Regions from separate parts of the Streptomyces dryopteridis genome, predicted to be linked through region 1. Evidence: riboswitches for the same ligand, from Rfam matches in the RefSeq annotation. Region 1 holds a riboswitch; each other region holds the start of a gene.
The links. A riboswitch is a leader RNA that binds a small molecule or an ion and turns the genes downstream of it on or off. The one in region 1 is predicted to bind cobalamin.
Positions count from the first base shown of each region.

Region 2: another riboswitch for cobalamin. It lies ahead of metE (5-methyltetrahydropteroyltriglutamate--homocysteine S-methyltransferase); the one in region 1 lies ahead of ACN20G_RS06975 (ribonucleoside-diphosphate reductase subunit alpha).
Region 3: another riboswitch for cobalamin. It lies ahead of ACN20G_RS05975 (energy-coupling factor ABC transporter permease); the one in region 1 lies ahead of ACN20G_RS06975 (ribonucleoside-diphosphate reductase subunit alpha).
Region 4: another riboswitch for cobalamin. It lies ahead of ACN20G_RS02030 (ribonucleoside triphosphate reductase); the one in region 1 lies ahead of ACN20G_RS06975 (ribonucleoside-diphosphate reductase subunit alpha).

Region 1 covers NZ_CP187113.1:1,722,345-1,727,203, reverse strand. The annotation lists gene ACN20G_RS06980 (ribonucleotide-diphosphate reductase subunit beta) at 1-518, opposite strand, end outside; gene ACN20G_RS06975 (ribonucleoside-diphosphate reductase subunit alpha) at 509-2,932, opposite strand; cobalamin riboswitch at 3,099-3,252, opposite strand; gene ACN20G_RS06970 (GNAT family N-acetyltransferase) at 3,553-4,059, opposite strand; gene ACN20G_RS06965 (YbdD/YjiX family protein) at 4,144-4,338, opposite strand; gene ACN20G_RS06960 (carbon starvation CstA family protein) at 4,335-4,859, opposite strand, start outside.
Region 2 covers NZ_CP187114.1:735,600-740,458, reverse strand. The annotation lists gene ACN20G_RS29750 (helix-turn-helix domain-containing protein) at 1-206, opposite strand, end outside; gene ACN20G_RS29745 (DUF6879 family protein) at 222-746, opposite strand; gene ACN20G_RS29740 (hypothetical protein) at 718-960, opposite strand; cobalamin riboswitch at 1,160-1,356, shown strand; gene metE (5-methyltetrahydropteroyltriglutamate--homocysteine S-methyltransferase) at 1,525-3,849, shown strand; gene ACN20G_RS29730 (antibiotic biosynthesis monooxygenase family protein) at 4,074-4,412, shown strand; gene tsaD (tRNA (adenosine(37)-N6)-threonylcarbamoyltransferase complex transferase subunit TsaD) at 4,432-4,859, opposite strand, start outside.
Region 3 covers NZ_CP187113.1:1,489,477-1,494,335, forward strand. The annotation lists gene ACN20G_RS05960 (L-serine ammonia-lyase) at 1-1,037, shown strand, start outside; gene ACN20G_RS05965 (hypothetical protein) at 1,580-1,888, shown strand; gene ACN20G_RS05970 (AMIN-like domain-containing (lipo)protein) at 2,220-2,765, shown strand; cobalamin riboswitch at 2,872-3,067, shown strand; gene ACN20G_RS05975 (energy-coupling factor ABC transporter permease) at 3,098-3,814, shown strand; gene ACN20G_RS05980 (energy-coupling factor ABC transporter substrate-binding protein) at 3,811-4,179, shown strand; gene cbiQ (cobalt ECF transporter T component CbiQ) at 4,183-4,859, shown strand, end outside.
Region 4 covers NZ_CP187113.1:514,557-519,415, forward strand. The annotation lists gene ACN20G_RS02020 (serine hydrolase domain-containing protein) at 1-587, shown strand, start outside; gene ACN20G_RS02025 (anaerobic ribonucleoside-triphosphate reductase activating protein) at 630-1,265, opposite strand; gene ACN20G_RS02030 (ribonucleoside triphosphate reductase) at 1,262-3,079, opposite strand; cobalamin riboswitch at 3,106-3,271, opposite strand; gene ACN20G_RS02035 (endo-1,3-alpha-glucanase family glycosylhydrolase) at 3,337-4,859, opposite strand, start outside.

The DNA of each region.
Region 1 (4,859 bases):
AGCAGGAAGCGGCGCCGGTCGGACGCGGTCTCCAGCTGGTCGAGCTTCTCCACCGAGTCCATCCAGCGGAAGCAGAACTGCGCCTTCTCGCGGATCGACGGGATGTTCTCCACCGCGTCGAACGCCGCCGCCCGGTCCTCCGGGTCCGGCAGGTAGGTGTCGAGCAGCGTCAGGTAGAACTGCACGTGCACGGCCTCCTCGAAGAGCTGCCGCGACAGGTACAGCCGCGCCTCCGGGGAGTTGATGTGCTTGTACAGGGTCAGCACGAGGTTGTTCGCGACGATCGAGTCACCGGTCGCGAAGAACGCCACCAGCCGGCCGATCATGTGCTGCTCCGCCGGGCTCAGCTTCGCGAGGTCGGCCACGTCCGAGTGCAGGTCGACCTCCTCCACCGTCCACGTGTTCTTGATCGCGTCCCGGTAGCGCTCGTAGAAGTCCGGGTACCGCATCGGCCGCAGCGTCAGCTCGAAACCCGGGTCGAGCAGGTTCTGGGATCGGGTGGGGGTGCTCACTGGCATGCCTCGCAGGACTCGGGGTTCTCAAGGGAGCAGGCCAACGCGTCGGCGTCGAGGGCCTGCGGGAGGGGGGCGGCGGTCGCGGGCACCGTCGCCGGGGCGGCGGCCTCGACGCGGGCGCCGCCCTGCGCGGCCCGGGCGATCTTCGTCGCCGGACGGGACCGCAGGTAGTACGTGGTCTTCAGCCCCCGCTTCCAGGCGTACGCGTACATCGAGCTGAGCTTGCCGATGGTGGGCGTCTCCAGGAACAGGTTCAGCGACTGGCTCTGGTCCAGGTACGGGGTGCGGGCGGCGGCCATGTCGATCAGGCCGCGCTGCGGGATCTCCCACGCCGTGCGGTACAGCTCGCGCACCTCGGCCGGGATCCAGCCGAAGCCCTGCACGGAGCCCGATGCCTCGCGCAGCGCCTCGCGGGTCTGCGCGTCCCACACGCCCAGCCGCTTCAGCTCCTCCACCAGGTAGGTGTTGACCTGGAGGAACTCCCCGCTGAGGGTCTCGCGCTTGAACAGGTTCGACACCTGCGGCTCGATGCACTCGTAGACGCCCGCGATGGACGCGATGGTGGCGGTCGGGGCGATGGCCAGCAGCAGCGAGTTGCGCAGGCCCGTGCTCGCCATCCGGGTCCGCAGCGCCTCCCAGCGCTCCGGCCAGTGGTGCGTCACTCCGTAGTGGTCCGGGTGCAGCACGCCGCGCGCCGTGCGGGTCTCCTCCCACGCCGGCAGCGGCCCGTGCCGCTCGGCGAGGTCGGTGGACGCCTCGTACGCGGCCAGCATGATCCGCTCGGCGATCCGCGTGGACAGCTCCTGCGCGGCCGGCGAGTCGAAGGGCAGCCGCAGCTTGAAGAACACGTCCTGCAGACCCATCGCGCCCAGGCCCACCGGACGCCACTTGGCGTTGGAACGGCCGGCCTGCTCGGTCGGGTAGAAGTTGATGTCCACGACCCGGTCGAGGAAGGTCACGGCGGTGCGCACGGTGGCGTCCAGCCGCTCCCAGTCCAGCTCGCCGGTGCGCTCGTCCACGAAGGTGCCGAGGTTGACGGAGCCGAGGTTGCACACGGCCGTCTCGCCGTCGTTCGTGACCTCGATGATCTCGGTGCACAGGTTCGAGGAGTGCACGACGCGGCCCGGCAGCGCGGTCTGGTTGGCGGTGCGGTTGGAGGCGTCCTTGAACGTCATCCAGCCGTTGCCGGTCTGCGCCAGGGTCCGCATCATGCGGCCGTACAGCTCGCGCGCCGGCATCGTCTTGCGGGCCAGGCCGGCGGACTCGGCGCGGCGGTAGGCGGCGTCGAACTCCTCGCCGTACAGGTCGACCAGCTCGGGCACGTCGGCGGGGGAGAACAGCGACCAGGCGGCGTCGGCGTTCACGCGGCGCATGAACTCGTCCGGCACCCAGTGGGCCAGGTTCAGGTTGTGGGTGCGGCGCGCGTCCTCGCCGGTGTTGTCGCGCAGCTCCAGGAACTCCTCGAGGTCCGCGTGCCAGGTCTCCAGGTACACGGCGGCGGCGCCCTTGCGCCGGCCGCCCTGGTTGACGGCCGCGACGGAGGCGTCGAGGGTCTTCAGGAACGGGACGATGCCGTTGGAGTGCCCGTTGGTGCCGCGGATCAGGGAGCCGCGGGCCCGGATCCGGGAGTAGGACAGGCCGATGCCGCCGGCGTGCTTCGACAGCCGCGCCACCTGGTGGTAGCGGTCGTAGATCGAGTCCAGCTCGTCGGCGGGGGAGTCCAGCAGGTAGCAGGAGGACATCTGCGGGTGGCGGGTGCCCGAGTTGAACAGGGTCGGGGAGGAGGGCAGGTACTCCAGCCGGCTCATCAGCCGGTACAGCGAGGCCACCTCGTCCACGGCCGGCAGGGACTCGTCCTCGGCCAGGCCGCAGGCCACGCGCAGCATGAAGTGCTGCGGGGTCTCGATCACCTGCCGGGTGATGGGGTGGCGCAGCAGGTAGCGGCTGTGCAGGGTGCGCAGGCCGAAGAAGCCGAAGCGGTCGTCGGCGCCCTCGGCGAGGGCCGCGTCCACCAGGGCGTCCAGTCGCGCCGCGTGGGCGGTGACGAAGGCGGCGGTGCGGTCGGCGATCAGGCCCTCGGCGTGGCCCACGGCCACCGAGGCGGAGAAGGAGACGGCGCCCTGACCGGCGGCCTCGTCGGCCACGGCGAGGGTCAGCAGGCGGGCCGCGAGCCGCGAGTAGGCCGGGTCCTCGGAGATCAGGCCGGCCGCGGCCTCGCAGGCCAGCCCGCGCAGCTCGGCCGCGTCACTGGCGCCGCTGCGGCCGCGCAGGGCGGCGGCGGCCACCCGGCCGGGGTCGGTGTCGGGCAGGTCGGCGGTCAGCTCGGTGAGGGTGCGCAGCAGCGCGGCCCCGAGGCTCTCGGCGGTTGCCTCGGGCGGGGTGGACGCGGCGCGCGGTGCGGCAGGCGCGATGGTCACGTGGGGGCTCTCCCTCGCTCGGCTCCGGCCACTCGGGGCGGGGGCGACGGGGGGCGCACGCGAACGGGCGCACCGAGACCGCCCTGGGCAGGTTCGGGCGGGGTGCTCCGCGTGACGTCCACCGGCCCAACCGCGAGGCCCGGACGAATCGGCGCCCGGACCGGTCGGTCTGGGCGCACTGTCGGCAGGTCCTCGGACTCGCGCACCCCCGTGCGGCGCCCTCGCGGAGGAGGGACGGGCGAAAAGGGGTGTGTCACACCGTTGCGGGACAGTTCCGGATTCACACCGGATTCCCCTGCGGCGACAGCGAGCACGAGCATACATGTAGGGGGCGCGGGATGCGGACACCACCACATGTTGTGGACGGCCGGCGCCCGATGCGGGCGGTGCGCCCTGGTGACGGGGGTTTCGGGGGCTCCCGTGCGGGCTCGCGCGGCGTGTCGCGGAAGCGAACTCCGGGTCCTCGGAGAGGGGCGCATCGGCGCCCGCGCGGGGCCCGGGGGCGGCCGGCGGGCGCGTCGCGGGCGCGAACGCGCGGGGCCGCGGGGGCCGGCCGGCGCGCGGTGCGGCGCGCTCCGGGCCGGCGGTCGTGTTCACACGACCGTCACGCGGCGGGCGGGTCAGAAGGCGAGGCGGTAGGTGTGCAGCGGGTCCATCTCGGCGAACGGGGTCCAGTCGCGCTCCGGGGTGCGGATGAATCCGAGCCGGCGGTAGATCCGGTGGGCGCCGACCATGTCCCGCGTGGTGGACAGCACCAGGGCGCGCACGCCGGGCAGGGTCCGGGCCCGCTCCTCGCAGGCCCGCACGAGGGCCTCGCCGACGCCCCGGCCGCGGGCCTCGGGGGCCACGGCGAGCATCCGGAACTCGGCCTCGTCGGGGCCCGCGATGTCGCACATGGAGCTGCCGGGTTCGGCGAAGGTGACCTGGCCCAGCAGCAGGCCCTCGGCCTCGGCGGTGAGAATGACGACGCCGGGGTCGGCGGCCCGGCCGGCCACGTCGCGCAGCCGGTCCAGGTAGGGGTCCTCGGCGCCGAAGGCCACGAGGTCGTCGTCCAGGTAGACGCGCGCGGTGAGGTCACCGAGGGCCGCGTACTCCTCGGGGCGCGCGGTTCTGATCGTGAAATCCATCCGCCAAGTGTCGCACCGGCGCCGAAACCGGCACGAGCCGCCCACCGGCCCCGGTCGGGGTGGTGGGCGGCTCGCGCGGGGTGCTCAGCAGCAGCGGAAGCCCTCGCGCGGGTCGGCCTCGCGGGCGTCGGTGCGGGCCCGTTCGAAGGCGCGGCGGGTCAGTGGCTCGGCCGTCGGGTCGTGGCCCAGGGTGTGCGCCACGTACCGGTCGTAGGCGGCCTCGCCGGAGAACTCCCGGACGTAGAACCGGACCCGCTCCCACACCTGCCGGCCCGTCATGACGCGGCCGGCTCCTTGGCCTTGCCCGCGGCGGCCTCGGCGGCGGCGATCTCCGCCTTCTCCTCGGCGGTGGCGAACATGCCGGCCGGGGCGACGATCCTCGACTCGGTCCACGGGACCTCGGAGCTGGTCGTGGTCTCGGGCCGGCGGATCGCCTTCAGGCAGGTGCGGGCGGCGTCGGCGAGGACCACCAGGATGAGGACGGCGAACAGGACGGACAGGACGCCGTCGACGGTGGCGTTGGTGACGATGGTGTGCATCTCGTCGGCGTTCTTCGCGGGCGGCAGCACCTTGCCCGCGTCGATGCCGTCCTGGTACTTGTCGCGCTGGGCGAAGAAGCCGACCTTCACGTCCTCGGAGAAGACCTTCTGCCAGCTCGCGGTCAGGGTGACGGCCACGTCCCACAGCAGGGGCACGCCCGTGACCCAGGCCCACTTCAGCCGGCCGGACTTGACGAGCAGGGTGGTGCAGACGGCGAGGGCGACGGCGGCGAGCAGCTGGTTGGCGATGCCGAACAGCGG
Region 2 (4,859 bases), on a different replicon from region 1:
GCCCCGCACGCCCGGCACCATGTGCGCACGTCGTCATCGGACGGCGGGGTTACGCCAGTCTCTAGGCGAGAGACCTTCGACTTGTACCAGCCGGTTCGGTCGGCTACCTCCTTGGCTGTGAGGCCGGCATCTAGACGGATCTCTCGCAAGCGGTCGGCAACGGCTTTGCGGGCTGCCTGAGCGCTCGATGACGGGGACGTGGGCATGGTGTTGCTGTGGCTCTAGATCCGGTATTCCTCGTGCGGCACAGCGCGTTCCCAGACGGCTTCGAACGCGTCCGTACACAGCTTGGCCACGGAGGGTTCGTCGGTCACGTCGTCGCCCAGGTAAGTGCCCTCCCCGGAGAAGTAGCCGAAGCGGACTAGCTTCCCGTCGAACACCCAGAAGTCGTTACCGGGCAACGCGATGTCGGAAGCCTGCTTGCGCGGCAACCAACGGATGCCCTCGCCGGCCGCGATGTTGGCGAACGTGCCGTCGTACAGGTAGCGGGTGTAGCGGCTGACGGGCTCCGAGACGATCCGGGCCCGGCGCACATCGACACCCCGCGCCACGGTCTCTTGCACCATGTCGAGCCACGGCCGCCACCAGGTGGACCGGTCGTCGGGGTTTGGCCGGTATCCGGCTTCCCACGCGGCTACGCGGGGGGCTTCGTCGGGGTCGTCGTAGTAGTCGCGCATCTCAAGGTGCAGCGCCGACGTACGGGACCCTGCCAGAAGCTCACTGAACGGTGGAGCGCTCTGCCACATCACAAGCCTCTCGGATCGCGTTGATCATGCGGAACGGGACCCGCAAGACGCCCTCACCGGGCGGGATGGGCCCTGTGGTGAGGCACTCGGCAATGGTTGCCGCGTCCGGGTTCCAGCCCTGAAACAGGAACTCTTGCCGATCTTCATCTACCCAAACGGTCGGGCAGTTCGCACCGTCGGTGTTCGGGTCCTTCGCGATGAACCTTAGAGCCATGATCCGTCTCCCGTGGTGATCGGTTCTACGTCGTTCCACGAACCATCATGTCCAAGCAGGGAGCGGGCAAGGATGGATTTCGCCGAAGTGGGGAGAGGGCCTACGAGCGCTACCAGGTGGCGTAAGGTCCGCGTAAACATGGCATCGCCCCCGGCGCTGGCCGGGGGCTTTGCTGTACCCGCATCCCTCTGACCTGCATGTATCATGTTGCAAGTTGGGTGTGGAACGCTGTGGGAATCCGGGACTGCCCCGCAGCGGTGAGCGGGAACGACCGCCGTCATACGCACTGGGACCGGGAAACGGTCCTGGGAAGCGACGGCCAGTAGGTGCCTGCCTCGACAGTCCGAGGTCGGCGTGCCCGCGAGTCCGAAGACCTGCCCGTTGCCCGCGCCCGGCCGATGCCGCGCGCGGTCATCCCGGTGACCTCGTGGGCGGGTCGGCGTACACAACGGACGGCACGTGCGGTGGTGCACCGCGCCGTGGCCCGTGCGTTCGTGTCGTTCCCTTCGCGTCCGCGTCCCGCCGCCGGGATGTTCCTGGACACATCTCGCGAAGGAGAGTTCCGTGACAGCGAAGCCCGCGAACGCGGCAGCACGAGCCACCGTGTACGGCTACCCCCGCCAGGGCGCGCACCGCGAACTGAAGAAGGCCGTCGAGGGCTACTGGAAGGGTCGCGTCACCGCCGAGGCCCTGCGCGCCACCGCCGCCGATCTGCGCCGCGCGAACTGGCGGCAGTTGGCCGACGCCGGCATCGACGAGGTGCCCACCGGGGACTTCTCGTACTACGACCACGTGCTGGACACCAGCGTGATGCTCGGCGCCGTTCCCGCCCGGCACCGTGAGGCCGTCGCCGCCGACGCCCTCGACGGGTACTTCGCGATGGCGCGCGGCACCCAGGAGGTGGCGCCGCTGGAGATGACCAAGTGGTTCGACACCAACTACCACTACCTGGTCCCCGAACTCGGCCCCGACACCGTGTTCACCGCGCACCCCGCCAAGCAGGTCGCGGAACTGGGCGAGGCCCTCGCCCTGGGGCACGCGGCCCGCCCGGTGCTGGTCGGCCCCGTCACCTACCTGCTGCTCGCCAAGCCCGCCCCCGGCGTCGACCCCGGCTTCGAACCGCTGACCCTGCTGGACCGGCTGCTGCCCGTCTACGCCGAGGTCCTCGCCGCGCTGCGGGCGGCCGGCGCCGAGTGGGTGCAGTTGGACGAGCCCGCCCTCGTGCAGGACCGGACCCCGGCCGAGCTGAACGCCGCCGCCCGCGCCCACCGCGACCTCGGCGCCCTCGAAGACCGCCCCAAGCTGCTCGTGGCCTCCTATTTCGACCGGCTCGGCGAGGCCCTCCAGGTCCTCGCCGCCGCTCCGGTGGAGGGTCTGGCCCTGGACTTCACCGGCTCCGCCGCCGCCAACCTCGCCGACCTCGCCGCCGTCGGCGGACTTCCCGGCAAGCGGCTGGTCGCGGGCGTCGTGGACGGCCGCAACGTCTGGATCAACGACCACCAGAAGTCCCTGAGCGTGCTCGGCACCCTCCTCGGCCTCGCCGACCGGGTGGACGTGTCGGCGTCCTGTTCCCTGCTGCACGTGCCGCTGGACGCCGCCGTCGAACGCGACATCGACCCGCAGGTCCGCCGCTGGCTGGCCTTCGCCCGGCAGAAGACCGCCGAGATCGCCACCCTGGCGCGCGGCCTGTCCCGGGGCACCGACGCCATCGCCCCCGAACTCGCCGCGAACCGGGCCGACCTCGCCTCCCGCGCCGGTTCCGCCCTCACCCGGGACCCGGCCGTCCGGGCCCGCGCCGGCGCCGTCACCGAGGCCGACGCCCACCGCCCGCAGGCGTACGCGGAGCGCACCGCCGCGCAGCGCGCGCACCTGCGCCTGCCGCTGCTGCCGACCACCACCATCGGCTCGTTCCCGCAGACCGACGAACTGCGCGCGGCCCGCGCCGACCTGCGCGCCGGCCGCGTGGACACGGCCGGCTACGAGGAACGGATCCGGGCCGAGATCGCCGAGGTGATCGCCCTCCAGGAGAAGCTGGGCCTGGACGTGCTCGTGCACGGCGAACCCGAACGCAACGACATGGTCCAGTACTTCGCCGAACAACTCACCGGCTACCTCGCCACCCGCCACGGCTGGGTCCAGTCCTACGGCACCCGCTACGTCCGCCCGCCCGTCCTCGCCGGCGACGTCTCCCGCCCCGACCCCATGACCGTGCGCTGGACCTCCCACGCCCGGTCCCTGACCACGCGGCCCGTCAAGGGCATGCTCACCGGCCCGGTCACGATGCTGGCCTGGTCCTTCGTCCGCGACGACCAGCCGCTCGCCGACACCGCCCGGCAGGTGGCGCTGGCCCTGCGCGACGAGGTGCTCGACCTGGAGGCGGCCGGTACCTCCGTGATCCAGGTGGACGAGCCCGCGCTGCGCGAAACCCTGCCGCTGCGGGCCGTCGACCACGCCGACTACCTGGCCTGGGCGGGGGAGTCGTTCCGGCTGACCACCGCCGGGGTGCGGCCCGAGACGCAGATCCACACCCACATGTGCTACGCCGAGTTCGGCGACATCGTGCGGGCCATCGACGACCTCGACGCCGACGTCATCAGCCTGGAGGCCGCCCGCTCCCACATGCAGGTGGCCCGTGAACTCGCCGAACACGGCTACCCCCGCGAGGCCGGCCCGGGCGTCTGGGACATCCACTCCCCGCGCGTCCCGGGCACCGGGGAGATCGCGGCGCTGCTGCGCGAGGGCCTGCGCGCCATCCCCGCCGAACGCCTGTGGGTGAACCCCGACTGCGGGCTCAAGACCCGCGGCCTGCCCGAGACCCGGGCATCCCTGGAGCACCTGGTGACGGCGGCCCGCGAGATCCGCGCCGAACTCGCGCCCGACCGGGTCTGACGGGACCGACCCGGTCGCGGGCCGGCGCCCCTCGGGGAGGCCGGCCCGCGCCCGGGCGCCCGTCCGGCCCGCCGCGTCGCCCGTGCGCCCGCCGCGTCGCCCGTCCGGGCTCAGCCGTTCGGATCCGCCCGACTGCCCGCGTCGTCTTGTTGCCATACGTTCGCAACAAGGCGACCGGCCGGGAGGCGCCGGCGCCGGACCGTCACGACGAGGAGACCGCACCCATGACCGTCACGGCGCACATCGACTCCGGCAGGCCGGTGGCCACCCTCATCAACGTGTTCACCGTCGCCCCCGAACGGCAGGCGGAGCTGGTGGCCGTGCTCGCGGAGGCCACCGAGACGACCATGAGGCACCTGCCCGGCTTCCTCTGCGCCAACTTCCACCTCAGCCGCGACGGCGAACGCGTGGTCAACTACGCGCAGTGGGAGTCGGAGGAGCACTACTGGGCCATGCGCGCGAACCCCGAGGCGCAGGTGCACATGGACCTGGCCGCCACGATCGCCACCGACGTGCAACCCCGGCTCTTCACCGTCGCCTCCCACCACCCCAAGGCGCCGTAGCCGGCCGCCGCGCCGGGTCTCACGCGGGCGTGAGGGCGGCGTGCTCCAGGGGCGCGGAGGGGTCGATGGTCACGTCGAGGGGCGCGGGCGCGGCGTCGGCGCGGACGAGGAGCTCGCCGACGGCGGCGATCATGGCCCCGTTGTCGGTGCACAGGGTCATGGGCGGCACCCGCAGCTCGACGCCGGCGGCGGCGCAGCGCGCCTCGGCGAGGGCGCGGACGCGGGAGTTGGCGGCGACCCCGCCGACCACGACGAGGGTGCGCACGTCGTACGCGGCGCACGCGGCCAGCGCCTTGCGGGTGAGGACGTCGGCGACGGCCTCCTGAAGGGCGGCGGCCCCGTCGGCCACGGGCACCTCGCGGCCCGCGAGCCGGTGCCCCTCCACCCAGCGGGCGGCGGCGGTCTTCAGGCCGGAGAAGGAGAAGGCGTACGGGTCGTCGCCGGGGC
Region 3 (4,859 bases), 230 kb from region 1:
CGCAGCTGATCCTGCACCGGCGTCGTTCCCTGCCCTACCACGCCAACGGCATGACCCTCTTCGCCTACGACGAGGCCGGCGCCCCGCTGCTGGAGAAGACCTACTACTCGGTCGGCGGCGGGTTCGTCGTCGACGAGGACGCGGTGGGCGAGGACCGCATCAAACTCGACGACACCCCCCTCAAGCACCCCTTCCGCACCGGCGACGAGATGCTCCGCCTGACCCGGGAGACCGGGCTGTCCATCTCCTCGCTGATGCTGGAGAACGAGAAGGCATGGCGCACCGAGGAGGAGATCCGGGCCGGGCTGCTGGAGATCTGGCGGGTCATGCAGGCGTGCGTCGGCCGCGGCATGTCCCGCGAGGGCATCCTCCCCGGCGGCCTGCGGGTCAAGCGCCGCGCGGCCTCCACCGCCCGGCAGCTGCGCACCGAGGGCGACCCGATGATGCACCGCTCCGAGTGGACCACCATCTACGCGATGGCCGTCAACGAGGAGAACGCGGCCGGCGGCCGGGTCGTGACCGCCCCCACCAACGGCGCGGCCGGGGTCCTGCCCGCCGTCCTGCACTACTACGTGAACTTCGTGCCCGGCGCGGACGAGGACGGCGTGGTCCGCTTCCTCCTCGCCGCCGGCGCCATCGGCATGCTGTTCAAGGAGAACGCCTCCATCTCGGGCGCCGAGGTCGGCTGCCAGGGCGAGGTCGGCTCGGCCTGCTCGATGGCGGCCGGCGCCCTGGCCGAGGTCCTCGGCGGCACCCCGGAACAGGTCGAGAACGCCGCCGAGATCGGCATGGAGCACAACCTGGGCCTGACCTGCGACCCGGTCGGCGGCCTCGTCCAGATCCCGTGCATCGAACGCAACGGCATGGCCGCCGTCAAGGCCGTCACGGCCGCGAAGATGGCCATGCGCGGCGACGGCAGCCACAAGGTCTCCCTCGACAAGGTCATCAAGACCATGAAGGAAACCGGCGCCGACATGAAGATCAAGTACAAGGAGACCGCCCGCGGCGGCCTCGCGGTCAACGTCATCGAGTGCTGAGCACGCCCCCTCCCGCGCACGCCCCGTCGGACCCTCCGGCGGGGCGTGCGCGCGTTCGCGGGGAGGTCACGGGTGGGGGGACGGGTCCGCCCGGGCGGGGGACGTCGGGGGCGCGGGCGTGCGCATCGCGGGCCGGCGTCGTTGAACCGGGTGCCTCGTGTGTGCGGTGGGGCGGTTGGGGCTGGTGGGACAACGCGGGACGCGTCCATCCGGGGAGCGGATTCTCGCCGTGGCCCGGCCGATTCCGGCCATGGGTGCCCTGGTTGGCGGAAGGCCCCAAGAAGCCCTGGAAGTAACGGTACTTCCCTTTGTGGGCACGGGTCGCGTGAGTCGCGAAGAATGTCCAACGTCCGTACCCACCCTCCGGTAACGGCAAGTTCAGGCCGTTTCACCCGGGTTGGGGTTTGAAACCGGTTGGTCACGCTTCAGTGGGAAGAAGCCGCTCTGAGGTGGTTGGCGATGATCCACATGCGTCACAGTTGTCACACGCGACGTCGCAGTCACCCCCACCTTTGGTTTTCTCGTCCTTGGAGGACAAGAACATGGCAAGCATCCGCACCACCCGCGTGCTGTCGGCCCTCGCTTCGATCCCGTTCGCCGTCGCCGCCTTCGCGGGCGTGGCGCAGGCCGACAACGGCGCCGGCGCGGCCAACGCGTCCAACGCGACGGTCGCCAGCCTCGTGGGCAGCGGAGTCGGGGGCAACAACCTCGGCAACTCCGGCACCGTGCAGCAGGGTGCGACCGGTTGGGGCGCCTCCAACCAGAACAACACCGCCCAGGCCAACGGCTCCGGCTTCACCGCGATCGGCCAGTCGAACAACAACGACTCCGTGGCCGTCAACGTCCCGTAATCGTTGCCCGGAAGCCCTCTCGGGCTGCCGTTCTCGGTCGGCCGTCGGCCGGGGGTCCGCCCCCCGGCCGGCGCCGCCGCCCGATCGGGCCCGCCGCGTCCACGGGAGACGGACACAGCACGCTCCACCCCTTCGGAGACCTCCCCTCCCGGCCGCGGCCCCGGCCCACCCCCGCATCGCGTCCTCCGCACTCGTGCTCGGAGGGCGCGTTCGCGCGTCGCGGCCCGGGGAACCGGCCGGCGCGGATCGGTGTCATGGTGGACAGAGTCCTCTGTCCGTGCCGGGAAGGGCCCGGCCCTCGGTGAGGACCCGGTCCCCAGGGGAGTGCCTCATGTACAGCACCATCGGACGACGCCGCGCCATCGCCGCGGTCACCGGCGCCCTGCTCACCGCCTCGGTGGCCCTCGCCGCCCCCGCCGGCGCCTCCGATCGCGAGACCGGCACGGTCAAGCCCGCCGCCAAGGCCGCCGCGAGCTTCTCGCCCCTGGTGGTCAACGCGCGCACCGGCTCCCACTGCACCTACGACCGGCTCGTGATCGACGTGCAGGGCACGAGCGTGCCCGGGGTCTCCATACGCCCGGTCGACAAGCTCTACCACGACGGCTCCGGCGAGCCGGTGAACCTGCCGGGCAAGTTCTTCCTGGAGATCCGGCTGAACCCGGCCCAGGGCCACACCGACGAGGGCCAGAACGCCTACCAGGGCCCGCGCCTGACCACGCTGCCGTACAACAAGCTCAAGGGCCTGGCCTACACCGGGGACTTCGAGGGCTACGTCACCTTCGGCACCGCCTTCGCGACCAAGCCCACCTGGAGCACCTTCACCCTGGACAACCCCAAGCGGATCGTCGTGGACTTCCCGCACGCCAAGACCTGCTGACCCCGGCCCCCCGTTCGCACCCGCGACAGCCGCCCCGCCCCCGACCCGGCCCCGCCCCGACCTCCGGTCCCGGCCGGGGTCGGGTTGTGACCTGCCCGAACGCCCACTAGTGTCATCGGGCCTTGGTGTACGGGAAACCGGTGGAGAACCGGTGCGGCCCTCGCCACTGTGAACGGGAAGTCCGGCTCCATTCCTGCGGGAGGCCACTGGGCGGCCGCGGGAGACCGTGCGCTGCCCGGGAAGGCGGAGCCAGGGCATCAGCACCCGTGAGCCAGGAGACCGGCCGAGGCGCGTCGTCCATCCACGAGGTGCTGGAGAGGTCTCACCGAATCATGCACATAGCCGAGGGGTTCCTGCCCCCCTTGCACGCGGTCGCCTGGGGCGCCGCGTCCGCCCCGTTCGTCGTCCACGGCGTCCGGGCCCTGACCCGGGAGGTCCGGGCCAATCCGGAGAGCACCCTGCTGCTCGGGGCCTCCGGGGCCTTCACCTTCGTCCTGTCCGCGCTGAAGATCCCCTCCGTCACGGGCAGTTGTTCCCACCCGACGGGCACCGGGCTCGGCGCGATCCTGTTCCGGCCGCCGATCATGGCGGTGCTCGGCACGATCACCCTGCTGTTCCAGGCCCTGGCCCTCGCGCACGGCGGGCTGACCACCCTGGGCGCCAACGTGTTCTCCATGGCCATCGCCGGGCCCTGGGCCGGGTACGGGGCCTACCGCCTGCTGCGCGGCTGGAACGTGCCGCTGATGGGCTCGGTCTTCGTCGGCGCCTTCCTCGCCGACCTGGTCACGTACTGCGTGACCAGCGTGCAGCTCGCGCTGGCCTTCCCCGACCCCAGCGGCGGCTTCCTCGGCTCGCTGGCCAAGTTCGGCGGGATCTTCGCCGTCACCCAGATCCCGCTGGCGATCAGCGAGGGGCTGCTGACGGTGCTGGTGATGCGCCTGCTGATGCGCTCCAGCAAGTCCGAGCTGGTGCGGCTGGGCGTGGCCCGGCTCACCGGAAGGTCCGACGCGGCCGCGACCGCCGTCACGACGGAGGCGAGCGCCCGGTGAAGCGCGACACGAGGATCAACGGGCTGCTGCTGCTGGTGGTGGCCGCGCTGGCGGTGCTGCCGGTGGCCCTGGGGCTGGGCGAGGGCAAGGAGGAGCCGTTCGCCGGGGCCGACGCCCAGGCGGAGGCGGCGATCACGGAGCTGAGCCCGGAGTACGAGCCGTGGTTCAGCCCGTTGTACGAGCCGCCCTCGGGTGAGATCGAATCGGCGCTGTTCGCGCTCCAGGCGGCGGCCGGCGCGGGGGTGCTGGCCTATTACTTCGGGGTGCGGCGCGGCCGGCGCCAGGGTCTGGCGGCAGCGGCGGCCGAGGCCCGGGAGGTCGGGGCGGGCGGCGCCGAACGGCCGGTGACGGGTTCGGAGACGTAGCCGGTGCTGCCGATCGACGCGGCGGCGCACACCAATCGGTGGCGCCGCCGGCACCCGTTGGAGAAGGCCCTGTTGGGCGTGGGGCTCACGGTGTCGGCGGTGTCGCTGCCGCCGTGGCCCGGGGCCCCGCTGGTGGGGCTGGCGACGCTGGTGGTGCTGTTGGGGCCCGCGCGGGTGCCGGGCCGGCTGCTGTGGCGGGCCTTCCGGGTGCCGTGGGGTTTCTGCGTGACGGGCGCGCTGCCGCTGTTGGTGAGCGTGGGCGGGCCGGCCGGGCCGCTGTCCTGGGCCCCGGACGGGCCGCGGCAGGCGGCGGAGTTGCTGGCCCGGACCTCGGTGGCCTCGCTGGGGCTGCTGCTGTTCGCGTTCACCACGCCGGTCTCGGACGTGCTGCCGCGGCTGGTGCGGGCCGGGGTGCCGGCGCCGGTGGTGGACGTGGCCCTGGTGATGTACCGGATCGGGTTCCTGCTGTGGGACGCGGTGGCCCGGGTGCGGCGCGCCCAGGCGGCGCGGCTGGGGCACACGAGCCGGGCCGCGGCCTGGCGTTCGCTGGCGGGACTGGCCGCGACGGCCTTCGTGCGGGCCTTCGACCGGGCCGCGCGGCTCCAGGTGGGGCTGGCCGGGCGCGGGTACGACGGGACCCTGCGGGTGCTGGTGCCCGAGTCCCGGGTGTCGTGGCGGTT
Region 4 (4,859 bases), 1.2 Mb from region 1:
GCACCGACTGGGGGTACAGCAACACCAACTACCTCGTCGCCGGGATGCTCGTGGAGCGGGTGACGGGCCGGTCGATCGGGGAGGAGGTGACCCGTCGGGTGATCGAGCCGCTGCGGCTGCGGAACACCTCCTTCCCGCGCGCCGAGCAGTTCGGGATCCCGGGGGCGCACCCGAAGGGCTACATGAAGCTCGACGCCGGGGCGCCCGTGGACGTGACGGAGCTGAACACCACGTGGGCCGGGGCGGCGGGCGCGATGATCTCGACCACCGCCGACCTGAACCGCTTCTTCTCGGCCCTGGTCGAGGGCCGCGTGCTCGCCCCGGCGCTGCTGCGCGAGATGCGCCGGACCGTGCCGGCCGCGGAGATCGGGCCGGGGGCGGGGTACGGCCTGGGCCTGGTGAGCACGCCCACGAGCTGCGGGAAGACCCTGTGGGGGCACGGCGGCAGCATCCCCGGCTACGGCACCGAGGGCGGGGTGACCGCGGACGGGCGCGCCGCGCACGTGGCCGTCACCCTGCGGCCGGGGGACGACCCGGTGGTCACCGAACGGGCCCACGCCCTGATCGACGCGGCCGTCTGCCGCTGAACCCGCACCGCTCCCCCGCCGCTCCCCCGCACCGCCCGGGCGCTACGGCCGGGCGGCCGGGGGGCGCATGGTCTGGCGGTGGGTGGGGGCGGCGCCGAGGGAGGCCAGCCAGTCGTCGAGCCGGTCCATGCTCGGCGGGTCGAGGACCTCGGGGTCGACGGTGGTGCGGATCTGGTGCGGGACGCCGGAGGCGAGCAGCAGCCGCAGGGAGCGTTCGGCGGAGGCCGCCGCGTGTCCGACGCCGGTGATCCGCTCGTAGCGGCTCGGCACGGCCTTCACGTCGAAGCCGACCCAGTCCACGAGGCCCTCGTCGAGGAGCCGGGCCAGCCGGCGGGGGAAGGCCCCGCCGGTGTGCAGTCCGGTGGCCAGGCCCAGGGCGCGGGCCTCGCGCAGGGCCTCGGGCAGGGCCCGCTGGAGCAGGGGTTCGCCGCCGGAGAGGACCACGCCGTCCAGGAGGCCGGAGCGGCGCGCGAGGTGGCCGAGGACCTCGTCCCAGGCGACCGCGCCGGGGGCGCGGGCGTCGAGGAGGTCGGGGTTGTGGCAGTAGCCGCAGCGCCAGGGGCAGCCCTGGCAGAAGACGGTGGTCACCAGTCGGCCGGGCCAGTCGCAGGTGGACAGTCGGGTCCAGCCGCCGATCCGCAGGGCGCGGGCGGCGGTGGCGCTGACGGGGGTGGTCATCGCGCCGGGGTCGCGGGGGCGGCGGCGACGCGGGCGGCGGCGGTGTCCACGTCGAAGTGGACGCGTTCGGCGTGTTCGCCGCGCTTGCCGATGTTGAAGGAGGAGACGGGGCGGTGGTAGCCCATGACCCGGGTCCACACCTCGCAGGCGGCCCCGCAGCGCTCGCAGCTCTCGTGTTCGCCGGCGAGGTAGCCGTGGTCGGGGCAGATGGAGAAGGTGGGGGTGATGGTGAGGTAGGGCAGGCGGAAGTTCTCCAGCGAGCGGCGCACCAGGCGGCGGCACGCCTCGGTGGTGGGGATCCGTTCGGACATGTACAGGTGCAGGACGGTGCCGCCGGTGTACTTGCCCTGGAGCTCGTCCTGGCGTTCCAGCGCCTCGAAGGGGTCGTCGGTCCAGCCGACGGGGAGCTGGCTGGAGTTGGTGTAGTACGGGTTGGTCTCGGTGCCGGCCTGGAGGATGTCGGGGTGGCGGCGCCGGTCCTCCTTGGCGAAGCGGTAGGTGGTGCCCTCGGCGGGGGTGGCCTCCAGGTTGTAGAGGTGGCCGGTGCGCTCCTGGAACTCGACCATGCGGGCGCGGACCCGGTCGAGGAGGCGGACGGCGAGGGCGTGGCCGTCGTGGGTGGTGATGTCCTCGCGGTCGGCGGTGAAGTTGCGGATCATCTCGTTGATCCCGTTCACGCCGATGGTGGAGAAGTGGTTGCGCAGGGTGCCGAGGTAGCGGCGGGTGTAGGGGAAGAGTCCGCCGTCGATCAGGTCCTGGACGGTGACCCGCTTGAGTTCGAGGCTGTCCTTGGCGAGTTCGCACAGGTGGTCCACGGCGGCCATCAGGGCGTCCTCGTCGCCGGCGTGCCGGTATCCGAGGCGGGCGCAGTTGAGGGTGACCACGCCGAGGGAGCCGGTCTGTTCGGCGCTGCCGAAGAGGCCGTTGCCGCGCTTGAGGAGTTCGGTGAGGTCGAGCTGGAGCCGGCAGCACATGGAGCGGATCATGTTCGGCGAGAGCTCGGAGTTGATGAAGTTCTGGAAGTAGGGCAGGCCGTACTTCGCGGTCATCGCGAAGAGCCGTTCGGCGTTCTCGCTCTCCCAGGGGAAGTCCCGGGTGATGTTGTAGGTGGGGATGGGGAAGGTGAAGACGCGGCCGGTGGCGTCGCCCTCGGTCATGACCTCGATGTAGGCGCGGTTGATCAGGTCCATCTCGGCCTGGAGCTCGCCGTAGGTGAACCCGCACTCCTCGCCGCCGATCACGGGGACCTGGTCGCGCAGGTCCTCGGGGCAGGTCCAGTCGAAGGTGAGGTTGGTGAACGGGGTCTGGGTGCCCCAGCGCGAGGGCACGTTCAGGTTGTGCACCAGCTCCTGAATACACTGCCTGACCTGCGCGTATTCCAGGGAGTCGAGGCGGACGTAGGGCGCGAGGTAGGTGTCGAAGGAGGAGAACGCCTGGGCGCCGGCCCATTCGTTCTGGAGGGTGCCGAGGAAGTTCACGATCTGTCCGACGGCGGAGGACAGGTGCTTGGGCGGGGCGGAGTCGATCTGGCCGGGGACCCCGTTGAAGCCCTCGGTGAGCAGGGTGCGCAAGGACCAGCCGGCGCAGTAGCCGGAGAGCATGTCCAGGTCGTGGATGTGCAGGTCGCCCTCGCGGTGGGCGGCGGCGACGGCGGGCGGGTAGACCTGCTCCAGCCAGTAGTTCGCGGTGACCTTGCCGGCGGTGTTGAGGATCAGCCCGCCGAGCGAGTAGCCCTGGTTGGCGTTGGCGTTCACCCGCCAGTCACGGCGGTCCAGGTACTCGGTGACGGTTTCGACGGCGTCGACGGTGCTCACGGCAGCCCTCCCACGAGGCTTCGCACGGATGTGGTGTGGCGCCGGCAGGTGTCGGACTCGTGGGCGGGCCCCGGGTGGGGCGGGCTCACTCACCGTTGCGGGGCAGTCCCGGTCTCTCACCTGGGTTCCCTCTTGCGTCGGTCGGGGCGCGCATGGTGTTGGCCCCGCCGAACCGGCAGGGCCAACACTACATATGGATGCGAGTGGTCCGTGCAACCACTACATATTGGGTGACCTTGGTCCTTGGGTCAGGGACCTCAGTCCCGGGCGCTGCCGGCGGCGTAGTACTGGAGGTCCTGCGTGGTGCTCGCCCGTTCCACCGGCCAGGGCAGGTCCACGCGGGGACCGGGACGTCCGTCGCGGGTCAGGGCGGCCTCGCTGGTGCCGGCGCGCAGGGGCACGGTGCGGGCCCGCAGGCCGGCCTCGGTGCGGGCGGTGTCGCGGGCGCCGCCGGTCGTGACGGAGACCTGGGCGGGGGCGGTGAGGAAGGAGAGGACCTCGACGGTGTCGCGGGCCGGGGCGCTGCCCTTGCGCAGGCTCATCAGCAAGGGCTGGCCGAGGGGGCCGGCGGCGCCGGCGAACTGGATCCGGGAGGTGAGGTAGAGCACGTCCCGGGTGATCCTCGGCGCCTCGCCGGTCTTGAACCAGGTGAGGTAGTAGGAGCTGATGTCGAGGTACACGTGACCGTTGTGCAGGGACGGGGAGACGTGGCTGCCCTCGGAGTAGTCGTTCCAGGTGGTGATCTGCACCCAGTCGGCGCCGTCCTCGATGGCGCGGGTCCAGGTCTCGCGGAGGGTGGCGGTGTTGCCGGCCTCGTCGTAGACCCCCTGGTTGGGGCGGGCGTCCTGCACGGAGACGGGCTGCATCCAGATCTTGCCCAGGGCGCGGGCACGGGAGACGTCGCGGGCGGCGCCCTCCTGCCCGGTGTAGCTGCGGCTGCCCCATTCGGAGAAGCCGAAGCTGATCGGGGCGAAGGCGGCGTGGTGGGCGTCGAAGTTCAGGAACAGCGGCACGAGGGCGACCTGGGTGCCGTACCGGGTGCGCAGTTCGGCGATCACGGCGCGCCACCAGTCCACACCCTTGGCCTCGGCCTTGAACGGCGAGACCACGAGCCGGCCGTCGGCGAGCCGGTGGGCGGCCGGGGAGCGGCCGAGTTCGGCGAGGGCCTTGGCGAGGACCTTGGGGTCGTCGGTGCGCAGCGAGGTCATGTCGGGCATCAGCATGATCCGGAAGGCGGGGTCCACGGCCTGGGCGGCGGCCATCAGCTCCTCGGAGCGTTCCCGGTTCTTGCCGGTCAGGGAGAGCAGGTCGAGGGTGAAGCCGTCGAGTCCGGCGGCGCGGGCGGTGCGGATCTCCTGACGCAGGTTGGCGCCTTCCCAGTCCCCGCCGGCGTGCGGGACCACGGGCAGCGGACGGTCCCTCAGCAGGCCGCCGTAGCGGGCGTGTTTGCCGTCCTCGCCTCGGGCGGTGAGGTAGTTGCGGGTGTAGTAGTCGCCGTCGGCGCTCGCGTTGTCCAGGGAGAGCGGGTACGGGGTGAAGTAGTGGGCGAAGACGAGCTTGCCGCCGCGTTCCCGGCCGGCGGCGCGCAGGGCGGCCGGGTCGGGGAGGTCGAAGGGGAGCACGCCGGGGCGGGTCCTGGCCTCGGTCTCGGCGCGTCGTTCGCGTTCGGCCTCGGCGGCCGCGTCCTCGGCGGAGGCCCGGGGCGGCTCGGCGCTCGGGGCGGGGTCCGGGTTCGCGTCCTCCTCGCCGGGGTCGGGGCGGGCGTTCCCGTCAGGGTCGG